Regions from separate parts of the Streptomyces sp. NPDC001852 genome, predicted to be linked through region 4. Evidence: riboswitches for the same ligand, from Rfam matches in the RefSeq annotation. Region 4 holds a riboswitch; each other region holds the start of a gene.
What was found. A riboswitch is a leader RNA that binds a small molecule or an ion and turns the genes downstream of it on or off. The one in region 4 is predicted to bind cyclic di-AMP.

Region 1: another riboswitch for cyclic di-AMP. It lies ahead of ACFYZB_RS36755 (M23 family metallopeptidase); the one in region 4 lies ahead of ACFYZB_RS17650 (NlpC/P60 family protein).
Region 2: another riboswitch for cyclic di-AMP. It lies ahead of ACFYZB_RS29885 (transglycosylase SLT domain-containing protein); the one in region 4 lies ahead of ACFYZB_RS17650 (NlpC/P60 family protein).
Region 3: another riboswitch for cyclic di-AMP. It lies ahead of ACFYZB_RS13085 (C40 family peptidase); the one in region 4 lies ahead of ACFYZB_RS17650 (NlpC/P60 family protein).

Annotation. Positions count from the first base shown of each region.
Region 1 covers NZ_JBIATN010000029.1:100,881-107,846, reverse strand. The annotation lists gene lhgO (L-2-hydroxyglutarate oxidase) at 1-16, shown strand, start outside; gene trmB (tRNA (guanosine(46)-N7)-methyltransferase TrmB) at 40-906, shown strand; gene ACFYZB_RS36765 (PrsW family glutamic-type intramembrane protease) at 949-2,310, shown strand; gene ACFYZB_RS36760 (aldo/keto reductase) at 2,362-3,306, opposite strand; gene ACFYZB_RS36755 (M23 family metallopeptidase) at 3,383-4,402, opposite strand; cyclic di-AMP (ydaO/yuaA leader) riboswitch at 4,410-4,559, opposite strand; tRNA gene ACFYZB_RS36750 (tRNA-Met) at 4,859-4,932, shown strand; gene ACFYZB_RS36745 (dihydrofolate reductase family protein) at 4,999-6,132, opposite strand; gene ACFYZB_RS36740 (MarR family winged helix-turn-helix transcriptional regulator) at 6,194-6,703, shown strand; gene ribA (GTP cyclohydrolase II) at 6,825-6,966, shown strand, end outside.
Region 2 covers NZ_JBIATN010000020.1:5,054-12,019, reverse strand. The annotation lists gene ACFYZB_RS29890 (HAD family hydrolase) at 39-851, shown strand; gene ACFYZB_RS29885 (transglycosylase SLT domain-containing protein) at 964-1,458, opposite strand; cyclic di-AMP (ydaO/yuaA leader) riboswitch at 1,463-1,645, opposite strand; gene ACFYZB_RS29880 (polyprenyl synthetase family protein) at 2,167-3,177, shown strand; gene ACFYZB_RS29875 (outer membrane lipoprotein carrier protein LolA) at 3,622-4,821, shown strand; gene ACFYZB_RS29870 (ATP-binding cassette domain-containing protein) at 4,891-5,913, shown strand; gene ACFYZB_RS29865 (ABC transporter permease) at 5,900-6,793, shown strand; gene ACFYZB_RS29860 (flavodoxin family protein) at 6,796-6,966, opposite strand, start outside.
Region 3 covers NZ_JBIATN010000006.1:211,325-218,290, reverse strand. The annotation lists gene ACFYZB_RS13115 (8-amino-7-oxononanoate synthase) at 1-1,070, shown strand, start outside; gene ACFYZB_RS13110 (DUF397 domain-containing protein) at 1,149-1,370, opposite strand; gene ACFYZB_RS13105 (helix-turn-helix domain-containing protein) at 1,380-2,240, opposite strand; gene ACFYZB_RS13100 (ATP-binding protein) at 2,455-2,913, shown strand; gene ACFYZB_RS13095 (LysR family transcriptional regulator) at 3,355-4,278, opposite strand; gene ACFYZB_RS13090 (LysE family translocator) at 4,362-4,979, shown strand; gene ACFYZB_RS13085 (C40 family peptidase) at 4,987-5,460, opposite strand; cyclic di-AMP (ydaO/yuaA leader) riboswitch at 5,464-5,685, opposite strand; gene ACFYZB_RS13080 (hypothetical protein) at 6,036-6,341, opposite strand; gene ACFYZB_RS13075 (ATP-dependent Clp protease proteolytic subunit) at 6,349-6,966, opposite strand, start outside.
Region 4 covers NZ_JBIATN010000009.1:134,426-141,391, forward strand. The annotation lists gene ACFYZB_RS17640 (M23 family metallopeptidase) at 14-1,543, shown strand; gene pcrA (DNA helicase PcrA) at 1,586-4,075, opposite strand; cyclic di-AMP (ydaO/yuaA leader) riboswitch at 4,288-4,457, shown strand; gene ACFYZB_RS17650 (NlpC/P60 family protein) at 4,465-5,631, shown strand; gene ACFYZB_RS17655 (hypothetical protein) at 5,785-6,138, opposite strand; gene ACFYZB_RS17660 (NlpC/P60 family protein) at 6,567-6,966, shown strand, end outside.

The sequences.
Region 1 (6,966 bases), on a different contig from region 4:
GAGGGCCACCTCGTAGGGCCCCGTAAAATCGGAAGCACTGTGTCTGAGTTCCTGAACGTTCCCGAAACCGCCTCGCCGGCCCCCCACACCCCCGGCGTGTCCGTCCGGCACACCCGGGCCAAGGGGGAGCCGCGGTTTCCGGACGGGCCCAAGGCCGATCCCGCCGGGTCGCACTTCGAGCGGCGGATCCGGAGTTTCCAGCCACGGCGGAGCAGGGTGACCGCGGGACAGGCGGACGCGCTGCAGCGGCTGTGGCCCACGTGGGGGCTGGACATCGACGGGCAGCGGGTCATCGACCTGCGTGAGCTGTTCGGGAACGACCGGCCGGTCGTGCTGGAGATCGGGTTCGGGATGGGCGAGGCCACCGCGCAGATGGCCGCCGCCGACCCGGACACCAACATCCTCGCCGTCGACGTGCACACCCCGGGCCAGGGCAATCTGCTGGGTCTCGCCGACCGCGACGGTCTGTCCAACGTCCGGGTGGGCAACGGGGACGCGATCATCCTGCTCCGGGAGATGCTCACCCCCGACGCGCTCGACGGGCTGCGGGTGTACTTCCCGGACCCCTGGCCCAAGAAGCGGCACCACAAGCGGCGGCTGATCCAGCCCGAGTTCCTGACGCTCGCCGCGACCCGGCTGAGACCCGGCGCGCTCGTGCACTGCGCGACCGACTGGGAACCGTACGCCGAGCAGATGCTCGAGGTGCTCACCGCGCATCCCGACTTCGAGAACACGCAGGCGGACGGCGGTTTCGCGACGCGCCCCGCGTTCCGGCCGCTGACCCGTTTCGAGGGCCAGGGACTGGACAAGGGACATGTGGTGAACGATCTGCTCTTCCGGCGCGTACCGCACCAGGAGCGGGCAGACCGAGCGGGTCAAGCACGCGAACCGCTTCAGGACCGATAAACCGCTCCAGCCCCTCGTCCCGCCACCGTTAGGGTCGATGCCGTGGCCACCAGTCCTCCGTTCCCGACGTATCCCCCGGGCCCCCACGGGCCGCTTCCGCTGCGCCATCCGCACTGGTGGCAGCGCAGGTGGGTGCGGTACGGAGCGCTGATCACCCTGCTCGCGCTGTCCGGGCTCGTCATCCTCGCGCTGGTGCGCAGGCAGACCGGCACCGAGGGGTTTCTCGTCGGGCTCGCCCTCGCCGTGCTGCCCGTGCCGTGGCTGATAGCCGCGTTCCGGTGGCTGGACCGGGTGGAGCCCGGCCCCTGGCGGAACCTGGTCTTCGCCTTCGCCTGGGGAGCGTGCGCGGCGGCGCTGATCGCCATCGTCGCCAACAGCTTCGCGACCAAGTGGATAGCCACCGCCACCGCCGATCCGGCCGGCGCCGACACCCTCGGCGCCACGGTGATAGCGCCCATCGTGGAGGAGTCCGCCAAGGCCGCCGCCGTTCTGCTCGTCTTCCTCTTCCGCAGACGTGACTTCACGGGGATCGTCGACGGGGTGGTGATAGCGGGCATCACCGCCACCGGGTTCGCGTTCACCGAGAACATCCTCTACCTGGGTACGGCCTTCGGCGCCGACCAGATGAGCGGCGGCCGCGGCATCGCCTCCGTCACCGCCGCCACCTTCTTCGTGCGCATCGTGATGTCCCCGTTCGCGCACCCTCTGTTCACCACCCTCACCGGCCTCGGCTTCGGCATCGCCGCGCTCTCCGCCGAGCGGCAGCGCGCCCGGCGGGCGCTGCTGCCGGTCTGCGGTCTGCTGCTCGCGATGAGCATGCACGCCTTCTGGAACGGCTCCTCCACCTTCGGCGAGTTCGGATTCTTCGCCGTCTACGGTGGCTTCATGGTGCCCGTGTTCGGGCTGCTGACCTGGCTCGCGATCTTCACGCGGCAGCGGGAACTGCGGACCGTACGGGAGGAGCTGCCGGCGTATGTGCTGGCCGGGTGGCTGGGACCGGCCGAGCCGTTCGCGCTCGGGTCGATGCGGGCGCGCCGGACGGCCCGTGACTTCGCCCGGCACCACGGCGGCCGGCCGGCGGCGCGCGCGGTGGCGCAGTACGAGGCCTACGCCACCTCGCTCGCCTTTCTGCGGCACCGGGGGCGCAAGGGGAAGGCCGGCGCCGACTTCGTCGTACGGGAGCGGGAGCTGCTGGACGAGCTGTGGAAGCGGCGGGGGCTCGCCCGGCCGGCCTTGGAGTATGCCGCCAGGGCGTCGCTTCCGGTCCCGGTCCGCTGGGCGGCGTCGCCCGCGGCGCCGGGGCCGGGTCACGGGTATCCGGCGGTGCAGATGCCTGCGGCGTCCGGACCGGCGTACGGGTATCCGGCGGCGCCGTACTCCGCGTACAACCCGTATCGGTCGTAGCCGGCCGGGTCGCGGAGAGTCCGGCACCGCCGGAATCCGGGACAGGATGCCCTAGGCCGAGGCGTCCGTCAGCTTCTGCACCTCCTCCGGCGTCAGCTTCAGGCCCACCACGTCCAGGAGGGCTGGGAGCTGGTCCACCGTGCGGGCCGAGGCGATCGGTGCCGTGATCGTCGGCTGGGCCGCGAGCCACGCGAGGGCGACCCGGGCGACGGGGGCGTCATGCGCGGCGGCGACCTCGTCCAGGGCCGCCAGGACCTTCTGGCCGCGCTCGGACTCCGCGTACTCCTGGGCCCGGCTCGCACGGGCGCTGTCGACCTTGGTGCCGGGGCGGTACTTGCCGGTCAGGAAGCCCGAGGCCAGCGAGAAGTAGGACACCGCGGACAGCCCCTCCCTGGCGGCCAGGTCCTGCAGCGGGCCCTCGTAGGTGTCGCGCGAGACGAGGTTGTAGTGGGGCTGGAGGGCGACATAGCGGGCCAGTCCCTCGCGGTCGGAGAAGTCCAGGGAGGCCTGCAGGCGCTCGGGGCTGATGTTGGAGGCGCCGATCTGGCGGACCTTGCCCGCCCTCACCAGCTCGTCCAGCGCGCCGATGATCTCCTCGACCGGGATCTCGGGCTTGTCGAAGTGGGTGTAGTAGAGGTCGATGTGGTCGGTGTCCAGGCGGCGCAGGGAGGCGTCGGCGGCGGCCTTGATGTTGGCGGCGGACAGGCCCTGGAACTCGGGGTGCTGGCTGACCTTGGTGGCGATGACGACGCGGTCACGGTTGCCGCGGGCCTTGACCCACTTGCCGATGATCGTCTCGGACTCGCCGCCCTTGTGGCCCTGGATCCACGCCGAGTAGGAGTCGGCGGTGTCGATGAAGTTGCCGCCGGCCTCCGTGTAGGCGTCGAGGACGGCGAAGGAGGTCTCCTCGTCGGCGGTCCAGCCGAAGACGTTGCCGCCGAGGCAGAGCGGGAAGACCTCGAGGTCGGAGGAACCGAGTGTGCGCAGAGAAGTCATGCTCCAAGTCAACGCCGACGGTGGATGATCGCATTCCACCGTCGGCGCCGGGATCCCGCGGACGGAGCAGTCGGGCTCAGGGGTTGAGGCCCTTGTCGCGCAGCCAGGGCGCCGGGTCGATGGCCGTGGCCTGGCCGTTCGGGTGGACCTCCAGGTGCAGGTGCGGGCCGGTGACGTTGCCGGTGGCGCCGACCCGGCCGATGACCTGACCGGTGGAGACCTTCTGGCCGACGGAGACGTTGATCGAGGACTGGTGGCAGAACCAGAGCTCGGTGCCGTCGTCCAGGGTGATGACGGTGCGGTAGCCGTAGGCGCCGGCCCAGCCGGCCTGGGTGACCGTGCCGCTGTGCACGGCCTTGATGAGGGTGCCGGTCGGGGCGGCGAAGTCGAGGCCGGTGTGGTAGCCGGAGGACCACATGGCGCCGGGCTGCCCGAAGGTGCCGGTGATCGTGTACGAGACGACCGGCAGCGTGTACTCCTCGGCCAGCCGCTTGACCTCGGCGGCCTTCTTGGCGTCGGCCTCCGCCTGCTGCTTGGCGTCGGCGGCCTTGGCGGCGGCCTCCTTCTCCGCCTTGGCGGCGGCGTCGGCGGTCTGCTGGTCGGCCGCGGCGATCGCGGCGGCGGTGACCTTGCTGTTCGCCTGGCCCTTCTGCTGCTCGGCCTGGGCCATGATCCGGTTGCGCAGGGCCTCGCCGGCGTTGCTGCTGTCGGCGCTGTCGGTGCTCACGCCGACCTTGCTGAGGCCGGTGGCGGTGGCCTGGTGCGCGTCGGAGGAGCCGCCGCCGAAGATGTGCTCGACGGAGTCCAGGTCCGGCAGGGATATGGAGACCGGCGGCTTGCCGGTGTTGGCGCTGGCCATGCCGCCCGCGCCGACCGCGGCCATCACGCCGACGCCGAGGACGGTGGAGCTGCGCGCGAAGCCGCCGCGCTGCTTGGCGACGCGGTGCCGGCCACGGGCCGCGGCGACGGAGTCCTCGGTGGGGTTCCACTCCTCCCAGGGCCCCTCCTCGGCGCGGTAGGCGCCGTAGCCGAAGGTCTCCGGCTGGGCTTGCGAGGGCACGAACGGGGCTTCTGGGGCGGGCCGGTTGGACGCCACTCGGGCGTACTCCTTTCCTTCCGCCGCCTACCGGGTTAGCTGACGGGTTCGGAGCAGGAAGGTCTCCTACGCGCGTATACCAACTGTGGCATTCGCGCGATTCACCCCAAAGGTGGTGGTTCCCCGGTTCCCTCGCGGGATTCGGCGCGTGCGCACGGAGCCGCCTCTTGTGACGGCTGGGACGACCGCGCTGCGTTATCGAACGTTAATAGACCTGAGAGTCACTTTCCAAGCCGTTCGGCTTGATCATTAACCTTTTCGACCGTGGACCAATAGGGCAGGAGCACTGCAAATCGGGCGAGTTGGCCATGGTTCATGAGCGTCGGCGTTTTTGATGGTGTCTCAGATGTTATGCGGAGGGCGGTCGTCCGGTCACCCTCCGTGAAGACGATCAACCACCCGGGGAAAGCGGTGTGCATGCCGCCCTGAGCATGGGGTACTCTGGAGTCACAACGACGCGGGGTGGAGCAGCTCGGTAGCTCGCTGGGCTCATAACCCAGAGGTCGCAGGTTCAAATCCTGTCCCCGCTACTGAAGGCTCAGGGCCTGGAATCCACTGGATTCCAGGCCCTGAGTGTTTTCCGGCCCGGCCGGGCCTCAGCCCAGCAGGTGCCTGTTCGGCGCCTTGGCGAGTCCCGCGAGCTCAGGCAGTACGACCACCTCGGCACCTCCCTCGACCAGGACCCCCGTCCCATCGGCCCCCGCCACGAACGTGTCCGGCTCCTGCCACGCCGTGACCACCCTGCGCACCCCCGCCCGGAGAATCAGCTCGGCACAGGGCGCGGGCCGCGAGGCCCGCCGGGCGCAGGGCTCCAGGCTGCTGTAGACGGTGGCGCCGCCCAGCCGGGGATCCGCCGGGTCGATCTTCGCCAGCGCGGCCTCCTCCGCGTGGACCACTGGATCCCCGCCCTCCCGGGAGTGGCCACGGGCCAGCTCCGTGCCGTCGGCCCCGACCACCACCGCGCCGACGCTGAACGCCGTCGTGGACGGCGGGCACTGGGCGGCGAGCTCGCAGGCGGTCCGCAGCCAGTGACGGTCGGCGGCGGTGGCGACCGCGCCCGTGCCGGGGGCCGTGGGCTCGTAGCGCATGAGGACCACGTCCTCGATGCGGCGGGTCTCGGTCAGGCGCAGCCGGCCGGCCTGGTAGCCGCCGGGGCCGAACAGGCGGGGCGCGCCGGGGTCGCCGACGAACAGGGGCGCGAGGACCAGCTGGAGCTCGTCGGCGAGGCCCAGCTGCAGCAGCTGGGTGTGGACCGTGCCGCCGCCCTCGACCATCAGCCGCCCGATGCCGCGCACCTCGTGCAGGTGGGTCAGCAGGGCCCGCCAGTCGAGGTCGGGGCCGAGCGGGACGACGTCGGCAGTGTCACCGACGCGCCGGACCGCGCGCTCGGCGCCCGCGTCTGTCGTGTAGACGAGCTTCGCGCCGCCGGTGTGCCAGAAGTTGGCGTCGGGGTCGAGGTCGCCGGTGGCGGTGACGGTGACCTTCAGCGGGTACTCCGGGCGGCCCTCCCGCACCCGCGCCGCGCGGCGCTCGGCGGAGTTGACCAGCAGCCGCGGGTTGTCGGCGCGGATCGTGCCGGCGCCGATCAGGATGGCGTCGACCGAGGCCCGTACCGCGTCGACCCGGTCGAAGTCGGCCGGGCTGGACAGCAGGAGCCGGTCGGGGCCGGTGTCGTCCAGGCAGCCGTCGAGAGAGACGGCGGCGGACAGCAGCACGTACGGGTACGACATCGGCGCGGTCTCCCTGGAGGCGAGTCTTGGTTCAAGTTTGAAACAAACTTACACTGGCGGCATGACGACCCGCTGGCTCAGCCCCGAGGAGCAGCGCGCCTGGCGCGCCTACATGGCCGCGACGCACCTCCTGGAGGACGCGATCGACCGACAGCTCCAGCAGGACGCCGGCATGCCGCACCTGTTCTACTCCGTGCTGGCCAACCTGTCCGAGGCGCCCGACCGGCGGCTGCGGATGACCGATCTCGCCGAGAAGCTGAAGATCACGCGCAGCCGGCTGACGTACGCGGTGACCCGGCTGGAGCGGGACGCGCTGGTGCGCCGGGAGGACTGCCGCTGGGACAAGCGCAGCAGCATCGCCGTGCTGACGGACGAGGGGATGGCCGTACTGGAGCGTACGGCGCCCGGGCACGTCGAGACCGTGCGCGCCACCCTGTTCGACCGGCTCACGCCGGAGCAGGTGGGGCAGCTGGAGGAGATCTGCACGGGGATCGCGCGCGGGCTGCAGGGCGAGGGTGCCGAGCCCGGGGCGGAGGACGTGCCCTGGCGGCGCCGTTCGTCCTGTTCGTGATCGCTCCGGATTCGGACGACGCCCGGAATCCCGATTGCTTTAACTTTGAAGCATGAGGTAGGGTCCCCTGCGTATCGCTGCTTCAAATCTGAAGCACATGCCCGCACCCGGAGGGACCCGCATGCCCGACACCCCCGCCGCCACGCCGCGCGCCCGCGTCCGGGTACCGCTGCGCTTCGACGACGGCTACAGCGTCGACGCCGAACTCGTCACCTTCCACGGCCTGGCCGACGGCCAGGAACACGTCGCCGTCGTCCTCGGCG
Region 2 (6,966 bases), on a different contig from region 4:
GATGAGTCGGCGGGGCCCGGTATCCGTATTCTCTGATCATGGCAGCCTCCCCCGCGTATGCACTGATCGCCACCGACCTGGACGGAACGCTGCTGCGCGGCGACGACACCGTCTCCGACCGGTCGCTCGCCGCGCTCGCGCGGGTGGCGCGGGCCGGCGCCCGGCACCTGGTGGTGACGGGCCGCCCGGCCCCGCGGGTACGGCAGCTCCTTGCGCACCTCGGCTGCACGGGGCTCGCGGTGTGCGGGCAGGGCGCGCAGGTCTACGACGCCGGGACCGGCCGTCTGCTGTGGTCGGTCCGGCTGGACCGGGAGCTGGCCGAGACCGCGCTCGGCAAGATCGAGGCCGAGGTGGGGCAGGTGTACGCGGCCGTCGACCAGGACGGGGTGGACGGGCTCACGCTCATCGAGCCCGGGTACCGGATGCCGCATCCGACCCTGCCGGCGGTCCGGGTCGGCCGGCGCGACGAGCTGTGGTGCGCGCCGATCAGCAAGGTGCTGCTGCGCCATGCGGCCCTGTCCGACGACGAGTTGGCTGCCATCGCGCGCGCGGTGGTGGGCTCCCTGGCCACGGTCACCATGTCGGGGCCGGGGACCGTGGAGCTCCAGCCGTCGGGGGTGACCAAGGCGACCGGTCTCGCGCTGGCCGCCGAGCGGCTCGGGATCGCGGCGGAGGAGGCGCTGGCGTTCGGCGACATGCCCAACGACATCCCGATGTTCGACTGGGCCGGACGCGGCGTCGCCATGGCCGACGCGCATCCCGAACTCAAGGCGGTGGCCGACGAGATCACGCTGTCGAACGAGGACGACGGCATCGCCGTCGTCCTCGAAAGACTGTTCCCGACCGACTGACCGGCACATCAGTAGGCGACCGCCCGCGGGAGGCGCGACGGCCGCCCGGGGTGCCCTCCGTCAGGTGTGGGCACACGCCGGGCGGCCGATGCCGTGCCGGTCAGCGGGACTGTCAGTACGCGCTGAACACGTTGTCGATCGACCCGTACCGCGCGGCGGCGTAGTTGCAGGCCGCGGTGATGTTGGCGACCGGGTCGTACGGGTTGAAGGCGGTTCCGGCCACGTGGTACGCGTTGAAGGTCGGGTCGATCACCTGGAGCAGGCCCTTGGACGGGATGCCCTTGGCGGCGTTGGAGTCCCAGAGGTTGATGGCGTACGGGTTGCCGGACGACTCCCGCATGACATTGCGGTAAATGCCGTTGTAGGAGCCGGGGATGCCCTTCTGGGCCATGATCGCGAGGGACTCGCGGATCCAGCCGTCGAGGTTGTTCGGGTACCCGGCCGGGGTGGTGGAGGCCGTCTTGGTGGTCGTGACGGTGGCCGCGGAGGCGCTGGTGGCGCCGATGAGCGGCAGGGCGAGGACGGCGGCACCGGTGCCGGCGACGGCGAGGACGCGGGCGAGACGGTTGGCGCGGGGGCGGCGGTGGTGCTGAGCGGCAGCAGGCATGGGGAAGTCCTCTCCGTCGCCTGCGAGGTGAGCTGTCGGGTTCGGGCGGGGAGGTGCCCGGCCGTGCCTTCGCGAGAAGGCATGGCTTCACCCCGAGCCGTCCCGGTGCGGCGTGTGCCGACCGGTCCGGCGGACTTACCTGGGTCCCCCGCTCCTGCCGTACGAATGAGTTCGTCGATGGGTCACGCGGGCGGCGGCAGGATTCGGCGTCCGCCCGACGGCCCGGAACGTATGCGAGAGCACATGTCGGGAACAAGTGGTGGATTCACACAATGCACGATTTGACCTTGGTCTGTGCCGTATGTGGTACTTGATCCTTTGCGTTTGCCAACCCTCAACTCGCGGATGGGTCAAGGGGGGAAGGTGGCCTGACGGGCCTCGGTGCCGGAGGTGGCACGTGACCCAACTCACGAAATAACAAAGTATTTCAAATCGGGCATGAGGGATTCGGGCGGCTCGGGCGGGTGAGGGAACCTGTGGCGGAAGCCGCGGCGGGACCAAAGTGCGTGTATTCCTATTAAGTCGATAAATGTCCGTTCTTATCACTTGATCAAAAACATACCGGCCGTGATCCGATACCGCCCGGGCTGGACCGGTGGGCGCTATCGGTGATCGAAACAGGACCGGATACGCTGACTTGAGTGAGGGCAGCGACCTATCGACAAACCGTGTAATCGCCAGCAGACACCAGCAGACAGGAGACCCCTCGTGACCGTCGTCGGGCCGTTCGGGCTGAGCGTGCGGGACCAGGCTCTGGAAGCCGATGTCCAGGCCGGATTGGCGGCTGTCGAGGAAGGCTTGCTCGAGGCCACCAAGAGCGAGGTCCCGTTCATCACGGAGGCCGCGCAGCACCTCGTACGAGCCGGCGGGAAGCGGTTCCGGCCGCTGCTCGTGATGCTCGCGGCCCAGTTCGGCGACCCCTACGCGCCGGGCATCGTGCCCTCCGCCGTGGTCGTGGAGCTGACCCACCTCGCCACGCTGTACCACGACGACGTCATGGACGAGGCGGCCGTGCGGCGCGGCGTGGACAGCGCCAACACCCGCTGGGGGAACTCCGTCGCGGTCCTCACCGGCGACTTCCTCTTCGCCCGCGCCTCCCAGATCCTCGCCGACCTCGGTCCCGAGGCGGTCCGGGTGCAGGCTCTCGCCTTCGAGCGGCTGGTCACCGGCCAGATCCTGGAGACCGCCGGTCCCTCCGACGGCCGTGACCCGGTCGAGCACTACCTGGACGTGCTCGGCGGCAAGACGGGCTCGCTGGTGGCCGTGTCGTGCCGGTTCGGCGCGATGATGTCCGGCGCCGACGAGACGGTCGTCGACGTGCTCACCCAGTACGGAGAGCGGCTCGGGGTCGCCTTCCAGCTCGCCGACGACGTCCTCGACATCGCCTCCGACTCGCACGAGTCCGGCAAGACCCCGGGCACCGACCTGCGCGAGGGCATCCCCACCCTGCCCGTGCTCCGGCTGCGCGAGCGCGCCGCCCGCCTCGGCCTGGCCGAGGACATCGCGCTGTGCGAGCTGCTCGACTCCGACCTCGGCGACGACGCCCGGCACGCCGAGGCGCTGGCCGCGCTGCGCGCCCACCCCGCGCTGGAGCAGGCCCGCCGGGACACCGTCCGGTACGCGGAGGAGGCCCGTGCCGCGCTGGCGCCGCTGCGGGAGTGCGACGCCAAGGCCGCGCTGATGGAGTTGTGCGACGCGGTGGTGCACCGCGCCGGCTGACCCCGGAGCCCGCCACCCCCACGCCACACCGTGCGGAGCTCCGGCCGCACGACCTGGCACAGTGTCGGCACGGCTCCGGCCGTCCGCCGCGCCGGGCCCGTCACACGGCGGCCGGGACGGGCCCGTACACCCCGTACGACCAGCGCGATCCGTGCATCCGTACGGCCCGTGTTGCCCGCATGCCCCGTGCGTCCGTACGGCCTCGTCGGGCCCGTACGGCCCCTCCGTTCCGGTGAGACCCCTACGGGTCGGCGGAGTCCTGGCCCCTACGTGTCATACCGCAGGCGTACGCGGAGTTGGCTCCGTGGTCTGACGCTTCCTCATGGCTGATTTGGTGAGATGGAAACCAGGGAAATCACCACTCCTCACCGATTCGGGTGAGAATGGCGGCTCTGGTGGACCAGCGTGAGAACAGCCGCCGCCGACGACGGAGGTAAGGCACACATGGCACCGTACGAATCCGACGACGCAGTGGACGCCGCGCGGGACGAGGAGCGGCACGCCGGACGCCGCAGGGCGGCCCGCTACGCGGTCCCGGTCGCCGTGGTGGGGGTCGCGGCGGCCACGATCGGTCTGGTCCCGGCGCTCGCCGCCTCCGGTGACCCGGACCTGCCCAGGATCACGGCACAGCAGCTCATCGAGAAGATCGCCAAGTCGGACGTGCAGCAGCTGTCCGGCACCGTCCGTATCGACACCGACCTCGGCCTGCCCAACCTCGGCGGCCTGGAGAACAACCTCGCCTCCGGCGCCGTCAAGGGCTCCGGCGACGGTTCCTCCGCCGACCCGCGGTCCCAGCTCACCTCGCTGGTCTCCGGCACGCACACGCTGCGCGTCGCCGCCGACGGCCCCGAGAAGCAGAAGCTGTCGCTGCTGGAGAGCGGCTCCGAGTACAGCCTCATCCACAACGGCAAGAACGTGTGGGGCTACGACAGCAAGACCAACGAGGTCTACCACAGCACCTCGGCCGACTCCGGCAGGGAGCACAGGGCCGAGCCCCCGGCCACGCCGAAGGACTTCGCCGACCAGGCGCTGAAGTCGGTGGACGACACGACGTCCGTCACCGTCGACGGCACCGAGCGGGTCGCCGGCCGGGACGCCTACAAGCTGCTGATCAAGCCCAGGCAGTCCGGCACCACGGTCGGCGCCGTCAGCATCGCCGTCGACGCGAAGACGGGTACGCCGCTGAAGTTCACTCTGACGCCGAAGAGCGGCGGCGCCGCCGTCCTCGACGTGGGCTTCACCCAGGTCTCCTTCGCCGAGCCGGCCGCCTCCACGTTCGCCTTCACCCCGCCCAAGGGCGCGAAGGTGACGGAGGAGAAGAAGGACGACGCGGCCAGGAAGCGCGCGCCCGGATCCGGCGAGGACTTCGCCAAGGGCATGAACGGCGCGAACGTGCTCGGCAAGGGCTGGACGTCCATCGCCACCTTCGACACCGGTACCAAGGGCGGCCTGCCGACCGGCTCCCGGGGCGGTGACCTCGGCGGCTTCCTCGGCTCGCTCGGTGACAAGGTCTCCGGCAAGTTCGGCAAGGGCACGGTGTTCTCCACCCGCCTGGTCAACGCGCTGATCACCGACGACGGCAAGGTGTACGCCGGCGCGGTGACGAAGGACGCCCTGGTGAAGGCGGCGAACACGGGAAAGTGACCCCGTCCGGGCACTACGGACCGTGATCGTGCGTTCACCCTTCACGGAGGTACGAATCGAGGGGGGCCGATGGACGGACCGTCCGCCACGGAGCGGGAGGCGGGGGACGCAGAGGAGCGTGCCCCGGGGCAGGCGGAGGCGCGTCCCCCGGGGCAGGCGGAGGCGAGCGTCATCGCCGCCCGCGGCCTCACCAAGCGCTACCGCGGCGGACAGCTCGCCGTCGACGGCCTCGACCTGACCGTCCCGGCGGGCAGCGTCTTCGGCTTCCTCGGCCCGAACGGCTCGGGCAAGACCACCACCATCCGCATGCTGATGGGCCTGATCGAGCCCACGGCGGGCACGGCTCACGTGCTGGGCCGCCCGATGCCCCGGGCGGCCCGGTCCGTCCTCCCCCAGGTCGGCGCGCTCATCGAGGGCCCCGCGCTGTACGGCTTCCTCTCCGGCCGGGACAACCTCCTGCGCTACGACGCCGCCGACCCGACCGCCGACCCCCGTACCCGGCGCGCCCGCGTCGCCGCCGCCCTGGACCGGGTGGGCCTCGCGGCCGCCGCCGGCAAGAAGGCGAAGGCCTACTCGCTGGGCATGAGACAGCGCCTCGGTCTGGCCGCCGCGCTGCTCCAGCCGCGCCGGCTGCTCGTCCTGGACGAGCCCACCAACGGCCTCGATCCGCAGGGCATGCGCGAGATCCGCACCCTGATCCGGGAGCTGGCCGCCGACGGCACGACCGTGTTCCTCTCCTCCCACCTCCTCGACGAGATCGAGCAGGTCTGCACCCACGCGGCGGTCATGGCGCGGGGCCGGCTCATCACCCAGGGCGCGGTGGCCGACCTGGCGGCCGGGGCGCGCGGCAGGCTGGTGGTGACCACGCCGGATCCGGCCGAGGCGGCCCGGGTGCTGAAGGAACAGGGCGTCGGCGACGTCAACGCCGACGGCGACCGGGTCACCGGCGAACCGCCCGCACGAGACCTCGCCGAAGTGAACGCGGCCCTGGTCGAGGCGGGGATCCGGGTCCGGGGGTTCACGGTCGAACGGGCCTCGCTGGAGGACGCGTTCGTGGCGCTGACGGGGGAGGGCTTCGATGTCGCGGGCTGAGATGGTCCCCGTGTCCGGCACCGCGGCCTCGGTGCGTCGGCGGAACCCCCTGTGGACGTTCGGGCTGCTGCGCAGCGAACTCGTCACGACCCTGCGCCGCTGGCGCACGCTCGCCCTGCTCGGGGTGCTGGCCGCCGTGCCGGTGCTGGTCGGGATCGTGGTGAAGATCCAGACGCAGGGCGGCCGCACGGTGGATCACAGCGGCCAGGGCCCGGCGTTCATGACACAGATCACCAACAACGGCCTGTTCCTGGTGTTCACGGCACTGGCCGCGACCCTGCCCTTCTTCCTGCCGATGGCCGTCGGGGTGGTCGCGGGCGACGCGATAGCGGGCGAGGCCGGCGCGGGCACCCTGCGCTATCTGCTGGTCGCCCCGGCGGGCCGTACCCGGCTGCTGCTCACCAAGTACACGACGGTGATGGCCTTCTGCCTGCTGGCCACGCTGGTCGTGGCCGCCTCGGCGCTGATCGTGGGCGCGCTGCTCTTCCCACTGGGCGACCTGACGACGATATCCGGCACCCGGATCAGCTTCACCGAGGGCCTCGGCCGGGCCCTGCTGATCGCCCTGGTGGTCGCCGCCTCACTGGTCGGCATGGCGGCGCTCGGCCTGTTCGTGTCGACGCTCACGAACAGCGGCATCGCCGCGATGGCGACGACCGTCGGCATACTCATCACGGTCCAGATACTCGACCAGATACCCCAGTTGGACACGGTTCGGCCGTACCTCTTCTCGCACTACTGGCTGTCCTTCGCCGACCTCGTGCGCGACCCCGTCTACTGGGACGACCTGGTGAAGAACCTCGGCCTCCAGGCGCTGTACGCGGCCGTGTTCGGCTCGGCGGCGTGGGCGCGGTTCACGACGAAGGACATCAGCGCGTAGGGCTAGCCGGCGGACGTCTCGTACGGGAAGCGCGCGAAGGGCGGGTCCTGCGCGAAGAAGGTCTTCGCGCGTGCCAGCGCGTCGGTGTCCTTCAGCACGTCACCCGGGGCACTGCCGTTGCCCAGCAGGACTCCGCCGAACCGCATCCCCATGTAGGCGGCCGAGTTGTTGAG
Region 3 (6,966 bases), on a different contig from region 4:
GCACCCTGCGCCCCCGCCCCGCCGACTCGGCCCTGCTGGACCTGGCGAGCAACGACTACCTGGGCCTCGCCCACCACCCCGAGGTCACCGAGGGGGCCGCCCGGGCCGCCCGGACCTGGGGCGGCGGGTCCACCGGCTCACGGCTCGTCACCGGCACCACCGAGCTGCACACCGAGCTGGAGCGCGAGCTGGCCGCCTTCTGCGGGTTCGAGGCGGCGCTGGTCTTCTCCTCCGGGTACGCCGCCAATCTGGCCGCGGTGACCGCGCTCGGCCCGCACGGCTCGCTGATCGTCTCCGACGCGGGCAACCACGCATCCCTCATCGACGGCTGCCGGCTGGCGCGGGGTGAGCGGCAGGTCGTCGGGCACGGTGATCCGGAGGCGGTGCGCAAGGCCCTGGCCACGCACCAGGGGCCGGCGATCGTCGTGTCGGACACCGTGTTCTCGGTGGACGGCGACCGGGCACCGCTGGCCGAGCTGGCCGAGGCGTGCCGGGCACAGGGCGCGGGACTGGTCGTGGACGACGCCCACGGGCTCGGGGTGCTGGGGGACGGCGGGCGGGGTGCGCCGTACGCGGCGGGGCTCGCCGGTGCCCCGGACGTCGTGGCCACGGCCACCCTGTCCAAGTCGCTGGGCAGTCAGGGCGGGGTCGTGCTCGGCCCGGCGCGGGTGATCGACCACCTGGTCAACGCGGCCCGGACCTTCATCTTCGACACCGGCCTGGCCCCGGCGGCGGCCGGCGCCGCGCTCGCGGCGCTGCGGCTGCTCGTCCGCGAGCCGGAGCGCGCGGCGCGCGCCCGCGAGGTGGCCGCGGAACTGCACGCACGGCTGACCGCCGCGGGTCTGGAAGCGGTGCGTCCGGACGCCGCGGTGGTCTCCGTGCGGGCTCCGTCCCCGGAGCAGGCGGTGCGCTGGGCGGCCGACTGCCGTACCGCGGGGCTGGCCGTGGGCTGTTTCCGTCCTCCTTCCGTGCCCGACGGCATCTCACGGCTGCGGCTGACCGCCCGCGCGGACCTGTCCGGGGCCGAGATCCAACGCGCTGTACGGGTGATCGGCGAAACGCGACCATGAGTCGGCGTGACACGGCCGTGCTTCAACCTTGGGTGGATACGGTGATCGGTTGGGATGATCGGTTGGGATCGCTTCTGATCAGAGGGTGCTGAGGAAACCGGCCCAGATCCCGGCGGAGAAGAGCAGCGCGGGTCCGGCCGGGTTCTTGGAGTCGCGCACGGCGAGCAGTCCGGCCCCGGGGCCGGAGCGCGGCCGGGCCGTCTCCACGCAGTTGTTGGCTCCCGTGCTGTAGCTGCTGCGCAGCCAGCGCACGTCGTGCAGGTCGGTACTGGCAGGGACGTTCCGAGGCAGTGCTGACATGGTGCCTCCTTACGCGCCGTCACCTATCCCGGCGATGTAGTCCAAGGTGTCCTCGGGTGAAAGGGCGTGCATCCTGAGGGTGTCGAAGGCCTCCGCGTAGGCCATGAGGTCTTCTTTCCGCTCCAGGTAGAGGCTACTCGTCAACTGGTCGAGAACAACCACGTCCAGATCAGAAGTGCTCGGAAATGACAAGATAACGAAAGGCCCGGTGAGGCCGACATGCGCTCCGGCGCCGAACGGCAGTACCTGGAGCCGGACTTGGGGCAGCCGGGCCGCCTCCATCAGCCGTTCCAGCTGCCGGGCCATCACCTCGGGGCCGCCGACCTCGCGCCGCAGCACCGCCTCGTCCAGCACCGCGCTCAGCTCCAGCGGCCGGTCGGCGCGGAGCACGTCCTGCCTGGCCAGGCGCACCTCCACCAGCGCGTCCAGGCCTTCCTCGTCCAGGTCCTTCACGGCCGCCCGGGTCACCGCGCGGGCGTACTCGGGCGTCTGCAGCAGGCCGGGTACGACCGTGGTCTCCAGGGTGCGCATCGTGCTGGCCTGTGACTCCAGGCTGATGAAGTCCCGGTACGTGGGTGGCAGCACCCCGCGGTAGGCGTGCCACCAGCGGTCCCGGTCGCCCGTGTCCTCGGAGCCCGCCAGCATCAGCAGCAACGCGCGCAGGTGCCCGTCCCGCACCTCGTAGGCGTCGAGAAGTAACCGCACATCGGCTGGTTTCACACCACTGGCGCCGGTCTCGATACGGCTGACCTTCGACTGATGCCAGCCGACCAGTCGGGCCGCCTCACCGCTCGTGAGCCCAGAGCCGATACGCAGCGTGCGCAGTTCGGCGCCCAGTTTGCGGCGGCGTACTGCCGGCCCGTTCTGCATGGGCTCCTCCTTACTCCTTCCGGGCCGCCCAAATACGGTCTCCCGTCGTAGAGTTCACCGCTTCGGGCGACAGATATATGCATATCTTGGTGGATCGCTCCCCGTGACCGGTCCCGTGATGGCAGGCTGACGAGCAAGCACCAGTCCGGGACCGTACTCGAACCATCCGGCTCCGTGTCGGACTGCGGTCCCGTGGGAAAGGGACGACGTCGCCATGGCAGACCATTTGGAAGCATCCGTCACTCTGCCGAGCGATCCCGCCTCGGTCTCCGCCGCCCGCACGTATGTCGTGGGTACGCTCGCGGAGTGGGGCCTGCCGTCGGACACCGAGACGGCCGACACCGTGCGGCTCATCGTCTCCGAACTCGCCACGAACGCCGTACAGCATACCTTCGGTCAGTCACCCACCTTCACGGTTGACATCGCCCTGGACCGCGACGAACACCTCCGCATCGGCGTCACGGACAGTCATCCGCGCTTCCCGAAGAGACTGCCCGCCGCCGTCCAGCAGGACAACGGCCGCGGCATGGTCATCATCCGCTGGCTCACCGCGGAGTGCGGCGGCAAACTCCGCGTCCGCCCCACCCGCGAGGGCGGCAAGACGGTCTCCATCGAACTCCCGTGGATCATCCCGGCCGAGCCGGTGCCTGCGGTCGGGCCACAGGAGCCGTAGCCCTCCGGGCGGAGGCGCGTGGTGCTGGTGCTCTCACCGCGTGCCGGGTCGGGGAGGTCGGTGGCGGGGCCGAGAGTGGGGTGGGGGGAGGGGCAGGGAGAGGGCTGTTGGTGACGGCGAGTCCAGAGGCGGCCAGGGGGCCGGGACGCAGGGTGCGGGACGGTGGGCCGGGTGGCGGCGCGGCTCCCCCCTTCGGCGCTGGACGAGGACGCCCTGGCCGAGGTGGCGTACCGGCGCCTCGAACTCCCGCTGATCGCCGGGTCCGGACCGGGAGAGCTCTCGTGCGGCGCTCGGGAGGCGTGGGTGCCGTCTGCGGTTTCCTTCGCCGGGGCAACAGCGGGCAGGGCCGGTCCGAGGTGCCGTGACGGGGCTTCAGGCGCCGGACGCATGCCCCTCGCGGGTAGCCCCCAGTGCGCCACGCACTGCGTGCGCTCGGGTGGCTCACGTTCCCGGCGCGCGGCCCGCTCGGCCGAAGGCGCCTCGGAGCAGGGCGCGGAAGGCGTCCGCGGCCGGTGTGGATTCGTCCGGGCGGTAGGCCACCGAGATGGTGCGGCGCAGCCGGCCCGCCTCCAGGGGGCGTACGCCCACCGGTGTGGCCGCCGTGCGGGCCACCATCTCGGGGACGACGGCCACGCCGAGCCCGGCGCTGACGAGCGCGCAGACCACGGCGTATCCGGGGGTCGGGACCAGCAGGGCCGGTGTGGCGCCCGCGTCGGACAGCAGGGCCTCGATGTCCCGGCGGGCGGGATGCTGCGGTGCCATGCTGATCAGCGGCTGGCCGGCCAGATCGGCCAGGGGCAGCCGGGAGGAGGTGCTGCTCAGGGCGTGGCCCGGCGCGGTCACGAGCACCAGTTCCTCCACCAGCACCGGCTCCAGACACACCGACGACGGGACGGGGGAGGGCTCGGCCGGGTGGTAGGTGTGCGTCAGTGCCAGGTCCACCTCGCCGGACGCCACGGCCGTGACCCCCGTCGGCGGGTCGTAGTCCGCGACCGACAGCGTCACGTCCGGATGCGCCCGGCGGAACGCGCTCAGCGCCGGCGGCAGCAGATGCACCCCGGCCGTCGGGAAGGTGCCGAGCCGCAGGGCGCCGCCGGTGAGACCGGTCAGCCGGGCCAGCTCGTGCCGGGCCTGATCCAGCTCGTCCAGGACCCGCCGGGCCCGTGCCACCAGCACCTCGCCCGCCTCGGTGAGCCGGGCCCCGCGATGGTGCCGTACCAGCAGCGCGGCGCCGGCCTCCCGCTCCAGCTTGGCCAACTGCTGGGAGAGGGCGGGCGGTGTGTAGCCGAGCCGGTCGGCGGCCCGGGTGATGGAGCCGGCCTCCGCGACGGCCACCAGCGCGGCCAGCCGAGTGGGGTCGTACATGGGACGAGCCTAAAGCATTGCTTCAGGCTCACCCAGAGGACTGGAAATACCTGCTGAAGGCCCAGCCGGGGCAGGCTGGGCGCATGGACGGACAGCTCATCGCCTTCACCGGCATCGCCGCCGGACTGGTCGCCATGCCGGGCGCGGACTTCACCGTGGTCGTACGCAACGCGCTGGTGTCGCGCCGGGCCGGCGCGGTCTGCGGACTCGGCATCGCGGGTGGACTCCTGGTGCACGCCACCTTGGCGGTGGCCGGTGTCGCGGCCGTGCTGGTGGCCGTACCCGCGCTGTTCCGGGCGCTGCAGTTGCTGGGCGGCGCCTATGTGCTGCAGCTCGGGGTGCGCACGCTGCGGTCGCTGCGGGGCGCCGTCCAGGCGCCCGAGGAGACGACGGCCCGGCCTGCGTATCCACTCCGGCAGGGCTTCGTCACCAACGTCCTCAATCCGAAGGCGTCGCTGACCTTCCTCAGCCTGCTGCCGCAGTTCGTGCCCGCCGGGAGCCCCGCACTGCCCCGGACCCTGCTGCTCGCGCTCATCGTGTTCGCGCTGGCGCTGCTGTGGTTCCAGGTGGTCGCGCTGCTGGTCGACCGCCTGGGCAGATGGCTGCGCCGGCCCCGGGCCGCCCGTGGACTCCAGGCGGGCACCGGGGTGGCACTGACGGTGCTGGGAGCGGCCCTGCTGCTGGAGCCGCTCCTGCCCTGAGGGTGGCTCAGCTGACCCTGCCGTACCAGACGTTGTTGGTCCAGAGCTTCTGGAGCCGCACCACGTCCCCGGTCCTCGGCGCGTGCCAGATCTTCCCGTGGCCGGCGTAGATGCCGACGTGGTAGACGTAGGAGCCCGAGTGGAAGAACACCAGGTCACCGGCCTTGCGCTGGCCGGAGGAGATGTGGTGCGTCTTGTTGTACTGCTGGGCGGCGGTACGCGGCAGGGTCTTGCCCGCCTTCTTGTACGAGTAGAGCGTCAGCCCCGAGCAGTCGAAACTGCGCGGCCCGGTGGCGCCGTACCGGTACGGCGCCCCCTCCTCGGAGGCCGCGACCTGCAGTGCTTTTGCCGCGAGGGTCGCGGCCGAGGCCTCGGTGGCGAGCCCGGGGACCGCGATCGAGCCGCCGACGGCGGCGAGGGTGAGGGCCGAGGCCGTACCGGCCCGGGCCATGAGCGACGGGACACGATTGAGCGCAGTCATGCGCAACCCTTCGTCAGCCGCCTGTGAAGGATGACCTGTCGGATTCGGGCTGGCGAAGTTGCCCGGCCGCGTTGCCGCGGCTTCACCCCAAGGGCTGCTCGGAACCTCAGGCCGTCTGCGACGAACAGACGAACATCCGTTCCGGCGACCCGTCTTGCCTGGGTCCTCCACTCCTGCCGATCCACTCCTGTCGACCGGTCGTCCGGGTGGCGGCAGGACTCGGCGTCCGCCCGGACCGCCCCGCCGCGGTGGCGGGGGCTTGTCGTCGGACGGGATCTTCACCCACACCAGTCCGAAAATCCCAACGCATCCGCGGATTTGTGGCGTTACTCACCACTCGCCCGTTCGGGTGGACAGTGCGGTGTTCGAGGTCCCGTCAGGTCCGGGACGTAGCCCCGGACCTGGGGCGGAGCGCTTTTCCGCGAACGGTGGACCGGTGTGGAGCGCAAGTCGGGAGGCGCGGAAAACGATCGGGATATACACCGGTCGGCGGTACATCGTTCGGCCCGTTTCAAGTCCGGTCCGGACGGCCGATGTCGACAAGTCGTCAGATTCGGCCCGGCCCGGCGTCCGGATCAGCCGCCGCCATCGGTCGGGAGCGCGACGCGCGCGGTCCGGCGTTCCCCGTCCAGCACCCTCAACGCCCGTGCCAGTGTGTCCCCGTACAGCTCCGTCTCGCCCCGCTGGTGCATCGACGCGAGGGCGTCACGCAGCTCTGCGGACTTGCGCACCAGGGCCTGGGCTGCGCGCAGCCCGCGATAGGTGTCCCCGCCGTGCGCGGGATTGATGCGGCCCAGCAGGTCGGCGGCCTCCAGGTAACGGTCGATCAGGTCGCCCTCGGCTCGGGTCAGTGCGGGCAGCGGCGGCAGGTCCGGCAGCATCGGCGGCTCACCTCGCGTCCGGTGCGCCGGGGGTGCTCCGCCGGCCGGGCACAACGGCGTCCACCAGGCCGTAGGCCACCGCCGCGCGGGCGTCCAGGACCAAGTCCCGCTCCAGGTCACGGTGTACCTGCTCGGGTGTGCGCCCGGTGTGCCGTACCAGCATCTCCTCCGTCAGCGCGCGGATCCGGGCCAACTCCTCGGCCTGGATGATCAGGTCGCTGAACTGGCCCTGCAAGGGTTCGGGGAGTTGCGGCTGTTCGATCACCATGCGTGCGCCGGGCAGGGTGAACCGCTTGCCCGGTGTGCCGGCCGCGAGCAGCAGCGCGGCATGGGAGACCACCTGTCCCAGGCAGTAGGTCGCCACGTCGCAGCTGACGTAGCGCATCGTGTCGTAGACCGCCGTCAGCGCACTGAACGTACCGCCGGGGGAGTTGATGTACAGCGTGATGTCCCGCTCCGGGGCCGCGTGTTCGAGGTACATCAACTGCGCCATCACGTCGTTCGCGGCCGCGTCGTCCAGCGCGGTCCCGAGGAAGACGATCCGGTCCTCGAACAGCTTGCCGTAGGGATCGAGCGTGCGGACGCCGCCGCTGGTGCGCTCGGTGAATTCGGGCAGGACATATCG
Region 4 (6,966 bases):
GAAAGAGAAGTTGGTGAACGACCGTCACCCGTCGGGGACCATGACCACCCCGGCCCCGGCTTCCGACGCCTCCGCCGCGCACTACGCGCCGTACGGAACGCATGAAGCCCACTACGGTGACTTCACCACGTACGGCGGCTACGGCACCACCGGGTTTCCGGACGGCACCGGCACCTTCTCCGCCGACCCGCTCTTCGGCAGCCTGTCCGGCCAGCAGAGCAGCGGCGCGTACGACAGCACACAGTGGCAGACCGGCCAGGCCCTGAACTACGACCCGTACGCGGCCCAGCACCACGCCGCCTACGACTCCGGCGTCTACGACTCCACCGCCTGGACGATTCCCGCCCAGGCGACGGGCAACGACATCAGCGGCCAGTGGGACACGAGCACCTGGCTGCCGCCCGACCAGTCCGGCATCGCCGACCCCACCCAGCAGTGGGCGTGGGGCACCCAGACCTTCGAGTCGGGCACGTTCGACGCCACGCAGTGGAATTCCGGCGGCCAGGCCGTCCCGATGGAGGCAGAGCAAGCTGCCGAACCGTTCGTCCAGCAGTCCGCACCCGTCTTCGACCAGGCCGGCGGCCCGCAGGCGACCTCGGCCTTCCCGCAGGTGCCGTACGACCCGACGCCGTACGAGGACGAGGTGCCCTACGAGGACGAGGTGCCCTACGAGGGCAGCGCGTTCGGCGAACAGCACACCGGGGGCGACGAATCGGGCGTCACGGGTGAATCGCCCGCCGGGCCCGGCCTGCTGGACGACCAGGAAGAGAGCGCGCCGGCGACGCGGGTCGGCGCGCGCAGTGCCGCGCGCTCCCGCCGTCGTACGCCGGCCAAGCGCTCGGCGCTGCTGACCGTCGCCGTGCCCTCGGCCTGTGTGATGGGCGTCGCCGGCATCGCCGCAGCCTCGGTCGGCGCGCTGACCGACGACGGCCAGGACACCACCGCCTCCGCCCCGGACGCGCACACGGTCAAGGCCTCGGCCGCCAACAGCAAGCTGGACTCCCAGCTCAACACCCTGTCCGCCGGCGCCCACGACTTCGCCGACCGGGCGAGCCGTACGCAGGAGCGGCTCGACCTGAAGAACCAGCAGGAGCTGGAGAAGAAGAAGGCCGCCGCGGCGGCCGCGCTCAAGGAACGGCTGCGCCCCAAGTTCGTGCTGCCGGTCACGCAGAAGGGGCTCAGCGCCTACTTCGGCCAGGCGGGCGTGAACTGGATGTCCGTGCACACGGGCATCGACTTCCCCGTCGCCTACGGCACCACGGTGATGGCCGCCACCGACGGCACCGTCACCACCAAGTGGAACAGCGCCTACGGCAACATGATGATCGTGACGGCGAAGGACGGCACGCAGACCTGGTACTGCCACCTGTCCAGCTACCGCGTCGCCTCGGGGACGGTCGTCAAGGCCGGCGAGCCGATCGCCTACTCCGGCAATTCCGGCAACTCCACCGGGCCGCATCTGCACTTCGAGGTACGGCCCGCGGGCGGGGCTGCCATAGACCCGCTGCCGTGGCTGCGCAGCCACGGCCTCGACCCCACCTGAGTGGTCCCGTGGGCCCTCGCCGAGCGGCGAGGGCCCTTGGACCTACAGCTTCTCCACCGGCGCGTACCGCAGCAGCAGCCGCTTCGGCTTGGTGTCGCCGAAGTCGATCGTCGCCTCCGCGTTCGCGCCCGTGCCCTTCACGGCGACGACCGTGCCGAGCCCGAACTGGTCGTGCGTGACCCGGTCCCCGACGGCCAGGGTGACCACCGGCTTCTCCGCGGTGCGCCGGGTGGCGAACCCCGACGCGCCTGACGCCGAGGAACGCGAGCGGGACGAGGACAGCGAGGCCGCGATCCCGGAGGCCGGCCCGGACGAGACCGGTGCCGTCGCCCCCGTCCGCTTCCAGTCCACATGGGTGGGCGGGATCTCCTCCAGGAAGCGGGAGGGCGGGTTGTACGACGGCTGGCCCCAGGCGCTGCGCATCGCCGACCGCGTCAGGTAGAGCCGCTCCCGCGCGCGCGTGATGCCGACGTACGCGAGGCGCCGCTCCTCCTCCAGTTCCTTGGTCTGGCCGAGGGCGCGCATGTGCGGGAAGACGCCGTCCTCCATGCCGGTCAGGAAGACGACCGGGAACTCCAGGCCCTTGGCGGTGTGCAGGGTCATCAGGGTGATGACGCCGGAGCCTTCCTCGTCCTCGTCGGGGATCTGGTCGGAGTCGGCGACCAGGGCGACCTGCTCCAGGAAGTCGGCCAGCCCCACCGACTCGCCCTCGCCGCGCGCCTGCTCGAACTCCAGGGCCACGGCGGCGAGTTCCTGGAGGTTCTCGATGCGGGTCTCGTCCTGCGGGTCGGTGGAGGCCTGCAACTCGGCGAGATAGCCGGTGCGTTCGAGTATGGCCTCCAGCACGGTCGCCGGTCCGGCGCCGGACTCGACGATCGTGCGCAGGTCCTCCATCAGGGTGTTGAACCGCTTGACGGCGTTGGTGGAGCGCGCGGCCATGCCGTACGCCTCGTCCACGCGCTTGAGCGCCTGCGGGAAGCTGATCTTCTCGCGCTGGGCGAGGGCGTCGATCATCGCCTCCGCGCGCTCGCCGATGCCCCGCTTGGGCACGTTGAGGATGCGGCGCAGCGGCACCGAGTCCTCGGGGTTGGCGAGGACCCGCAGGTAGGCCAGGACGTCCCGGACCTCCTTGCGCTCGTAGAAGCGGACACCGCCGACGACCTTGTAGGGCAGGCCGACGCGGATGAAGACCTCTTCGAAGACACGGGACTGTGCGTTGGTGCGGTAGAAGACGGCGACGTCACCGGCCTTGGCCTCGCCCGCGTCGACCAGGCGGTCTATCTCGTCGGCGACGAACTGGGCCTCGTCGTGCTCGGTGTCCGCGACGTAACCGGTGATCCGTGCGCCCTGGCCGGCGTTGGTCCACAGGTTCTTCGGGCGGCGGGACTCGTTGCGCTCGATGACCGCGTTGGCGGCGGACAGGATGGTCTGCGTGGAGCGGTAGTTCTGCTCCAGCAGGATCGTCGTCGCGTTCGGGTAGTCCTCCTCGAACTGCAGGATGTTGCGGATGGTCGCGCCCCGGAAGGCGTAGATCGACTGGTCCGCGTCACCCACGACGCACAGCTCGGCGGGCGGGAGGTCGTACTCGCCGGGCGGGGTGTCGCCCTCCTCGGCGGAGCGCTCCCCGGTGCCGACGAGCTCCCTCACCAGCGCGTACTGGGCGTGGTTGGTGTCCTGGTACTCGTCGACGAGGACGTGCCGGAAGCGGCGGCGGTAGTGCTCGGCCACGTCCGGGAAGGCACGCAGCAGGTTCACCGTCGTCATGATCAGGTCGTCGAAGTCGAGCGCGTTGGCCTCGCGCAGCCGCGACTGGTAGAGCGCGTAAGCCTGGGCGAGGGTCTTCTCGAAGCCGTCGGTGGCCTGGGCGGCGAAGTCCTCCTCGTCGATCAGCTCGTTCTTCAGGTTGCTGATCTTCGCGCTGAACGACTTCGGCGGGAAGCGCTTGGGGTCGAGGTCCAGATCGCGGCAGACCAGCGCCATCAGGCGCTTGCTGTCGGCGGCGTCGTAGATCGAGAACGACGACGTGAAGCCGAGCTTCTTCGACTCGCGGCGCAGGATGCGCACGCACGCGCTGTGGAAGGTCATCACCCACATCGCGTTCGCGCGCGGGCCGACGAGGTGCTCGACGCGCTCCTTCATCTCGCCCGCGGCCTTGTTGGTGAAGGTGATCGCGAGGACCTGGCCAGGGTGCACGTGCCGCTCGGCGAGCAGGTGGGCGATGCGGTGGGTGAGCACGCGGGTCTTGCCCGAGCCGGCGCCGGCGACGATGAGCAGCGGGGAGCCGGCGTGCACGACCGCGGCGCGCTGGTTGTCGTTCAGCCCCTCCAGCAGTGCCGCCGCGTCGAGCGCGGGGCGCGGGGCGCCGTCGCGGTAGTAGGCGTCCCGGTCCGGCGGCACGTCGAACTTCCCGCCGAACAGATCGTCCGGAAGCGGCTCCGGAGCGTGATCGTCCTCGGGCGGCGGATGTTCCTCCTCGTGCCCGCGAGGGGGCTGGAGGTCCGCCAGGAAGCTGTCGTCAAAGAGGCTGCTCATCGCTCTACGAGTCTAGGGCGCCCCACCGACAACCGTTCGCCGTCCCAGAAACCGACCGGCGCGGGCCAATGCGGAAAACCTTCCTTACGCTGCGGAATCACCCGATGACGCAGACGCGATTCCGGGCTCAGATCACGAAAATGTATCGGACATATCACGCACCAACCTTCACACTAGTCACACCAGTTGGCTAGGTTGCCGTCAGGCCGCGTGCGCGGCCTCCGCCGAGTCCGGCGCGCCCGCATGGCGCCCGGAGCCGGGGACCCACCGACTTTGGGGTGAATCGGCCGGCTCCCACCCGGGACGCCACCGTAGGGCAACCCTTCCGAACCACCGCCCGAACCCGACAGCTAACCCGGTAGGCGGCCCATTGGAAGGAGTCGCCTCCCTTGGCGTCGCACCGCAAGCCGCGCCCCGGCGGGACCATCGGAACGGGCCTTCGCACCCCCGCCCTCGCCACCGCCGCCCTCACCTCCATGGCCGTGCTCTCGCAGACCGCCGAGGCCGCCCCGAGTACCGATCACGCCAAGCCGAGCCTGGAGGAGGTCGAGAAGAAGGTCGACGACCTCTACCGCCAGGCGGAGTCGGCGACCGAGAAGTACGACGCGGCCAAGGAGCGGTCCGTCAGACAGCGGGGCCGCGTCGACGCCCTGCGCGACGACCTCGCCCGGCGCACGGCACGCCTCAACAAGGCCCGCGAAGAACTGGGTTCCTTCGCCGCGGCCCAGTACCGCACCGGCACCGCCGCTCCCGACACGGCCACCTTCCTGCTGGCGAACGACCCGCAGGACTACTTCGACCAGACGCAGCTGATGAACCGGCTGACCTCGCGGGAGAAGAGCGCGGTCGACGACTACATCGGCGAGCAGGCCGCAACCATGAAGAAGCGGCGGGAGGCCGCGGAGAGCCTGCAGACGCTAACCGACTCACAGCACGACCTGCAGACCGCCAAGTCCACCGTCCAGCAGAAGCTGGCCTCGGCGCGCGAGCTGCTGTCGCAGCTGACGGCCCAGGAGAAGGCCCGGCTGGCCGCCATCGAGCGGGAGCAGCAGCAGGAGGCGGCGCGCAAGGCGGCCGAGCTGGCGAAGCAACAGGCGGCCCAGCAGCAGGCCGGCTCGTCGTCGTCCTCGGGCACCGGCTCCGGCTCCGGCTCGACGGGCTCCGGCTCGACCGGATCCACGGCGTCCGGCTCGTACGACACGAAGGCCGAGAAGGCGATCGCCTTCGCCCGCGCGCAGATCGGCAAGCCGTATGTGTGGGGCGCCACCGGCCCGGACTCCTACGACTGCTCGGGCCTCACCCAGGCCGCCTGGAAGGCCGCCGGCGTCACGCTTCCGCGCACCACGTACGACCAGGTCAACGCAGGCACCACGGTCTCGCTCGCCGACGCGCGGCCAGGCGATCTGATCTTCTTCTACGACGACATCAGCCACGTCGGTGTCTACATAGGCAACGGCATGATGATCCACGCCCCGAAGCCGGGCGCGTACGTCCGCGAGGAGTCGATCTACTACGGCGGCGAGTCGATCATCCACAGCGTCGTACGACCGGGCTGACCATCCGCCCCCCGGACACGGCGGCCGGCCCCGTCACTTGCGCCGTCCACGCGCGCGTGCCGACGCATCACCGTCCCACGCGCGCGTGCCGGCGTCCTGGTCGCCTCCGGTGCGGCGCTCGCCGCCCCCGCCGGTGGCAGGGACGGATGACCGTCAGGTCCACAGGACGGCGATGAAGATGTTCGTCATGGTCAGCGTGCCGACGAGTCCGAACAGGCCCTTGTCGATCTTCTCCTCGTCACGCTTCACGTAGACCAGTCCAAGGATCACGACCAGCAGCGCCAGCTTGACGCCGATCTTGATGGTGTTGACGTGGTGGTCGTCGGCCTGGTTGAGACCGACCAGGGCCACGCCGGTGACCAGCATGGTCAGTGCGCCGTGCAGCATGCCGGGCACGAACCGGGCCGTGCCCTGGCCCATCGCCTTCATCTGGGTGAGGAAACCGCCGAGCAGCGCGGCGATGCCGATGATGTGCAGGCCGACGAAGAGATGGATGAGTACGTCCATGGGCCCGGAGCCTAACCAGGGGCCCAGCAGCCTCCTGTCACCGGCCCCGGCCACAGCGGTCGGCGAGCGCGCGGACGATCTTGCATATATGCGCCCCATAGCACCCGGAGCCTCGCCTCCGTCCCGCTTTCCGGGCTTCGGTCACCACGCTGCGTGAAGCCGACGACTCCAGACCGGCCGTGCGGTCACTTGCGGTCACATTCCGGTCCGTCGAGGCCAGTTCCGTACACTGCGTTACCCAGTCGTCACAGTCGGGCCTAGCGTCCTCCCCCAGGTGACCGGCTCCCCACCGCCGCCCGGGCCAGGGGCGGCCGTCGGCCACCACCGCCGAGAAGGTCCGGCGGTGGCCCGCTTCCCCTGTGCGGGCCGCCGCCGGACGCACGGACCTCTCGGTCGTGCGAGTCGTACGGAAGGACGTGACGGTCCAGGTGGCAGCGCACCGCAAGCCCCGGCAACGTTCGATGGGCGGGCATACGGCCCGGACGGCCGCCACACTCGCCCTGGCGGGCGCGGCCACCGCGACGGGGTTCGACGGGACGGGTCACGCCGAGCCACAGCTGACGCCGGCACAGGTGAAGGCCAAGGTGGACGAGCTGTACCAGGAGGCCGAGGCCGCGACCGAGACGTACGACGGCGTCAGGGAGAAGGCGGACGCGGCGCAGCGGCGGCTGAACGCGCTGCGGGACGAGACCGCCCGCAAGCAGCAACGGCTCAACACCGCCCGGGACGCACTGGGTTCGTTCGCGGCGGCGCAGTACCGCGAGGGCGGCTTCGCACCGACCTGGCAGCTGGCGCTGTCCGGCGACCCGGACCGGTACCTGGACGACG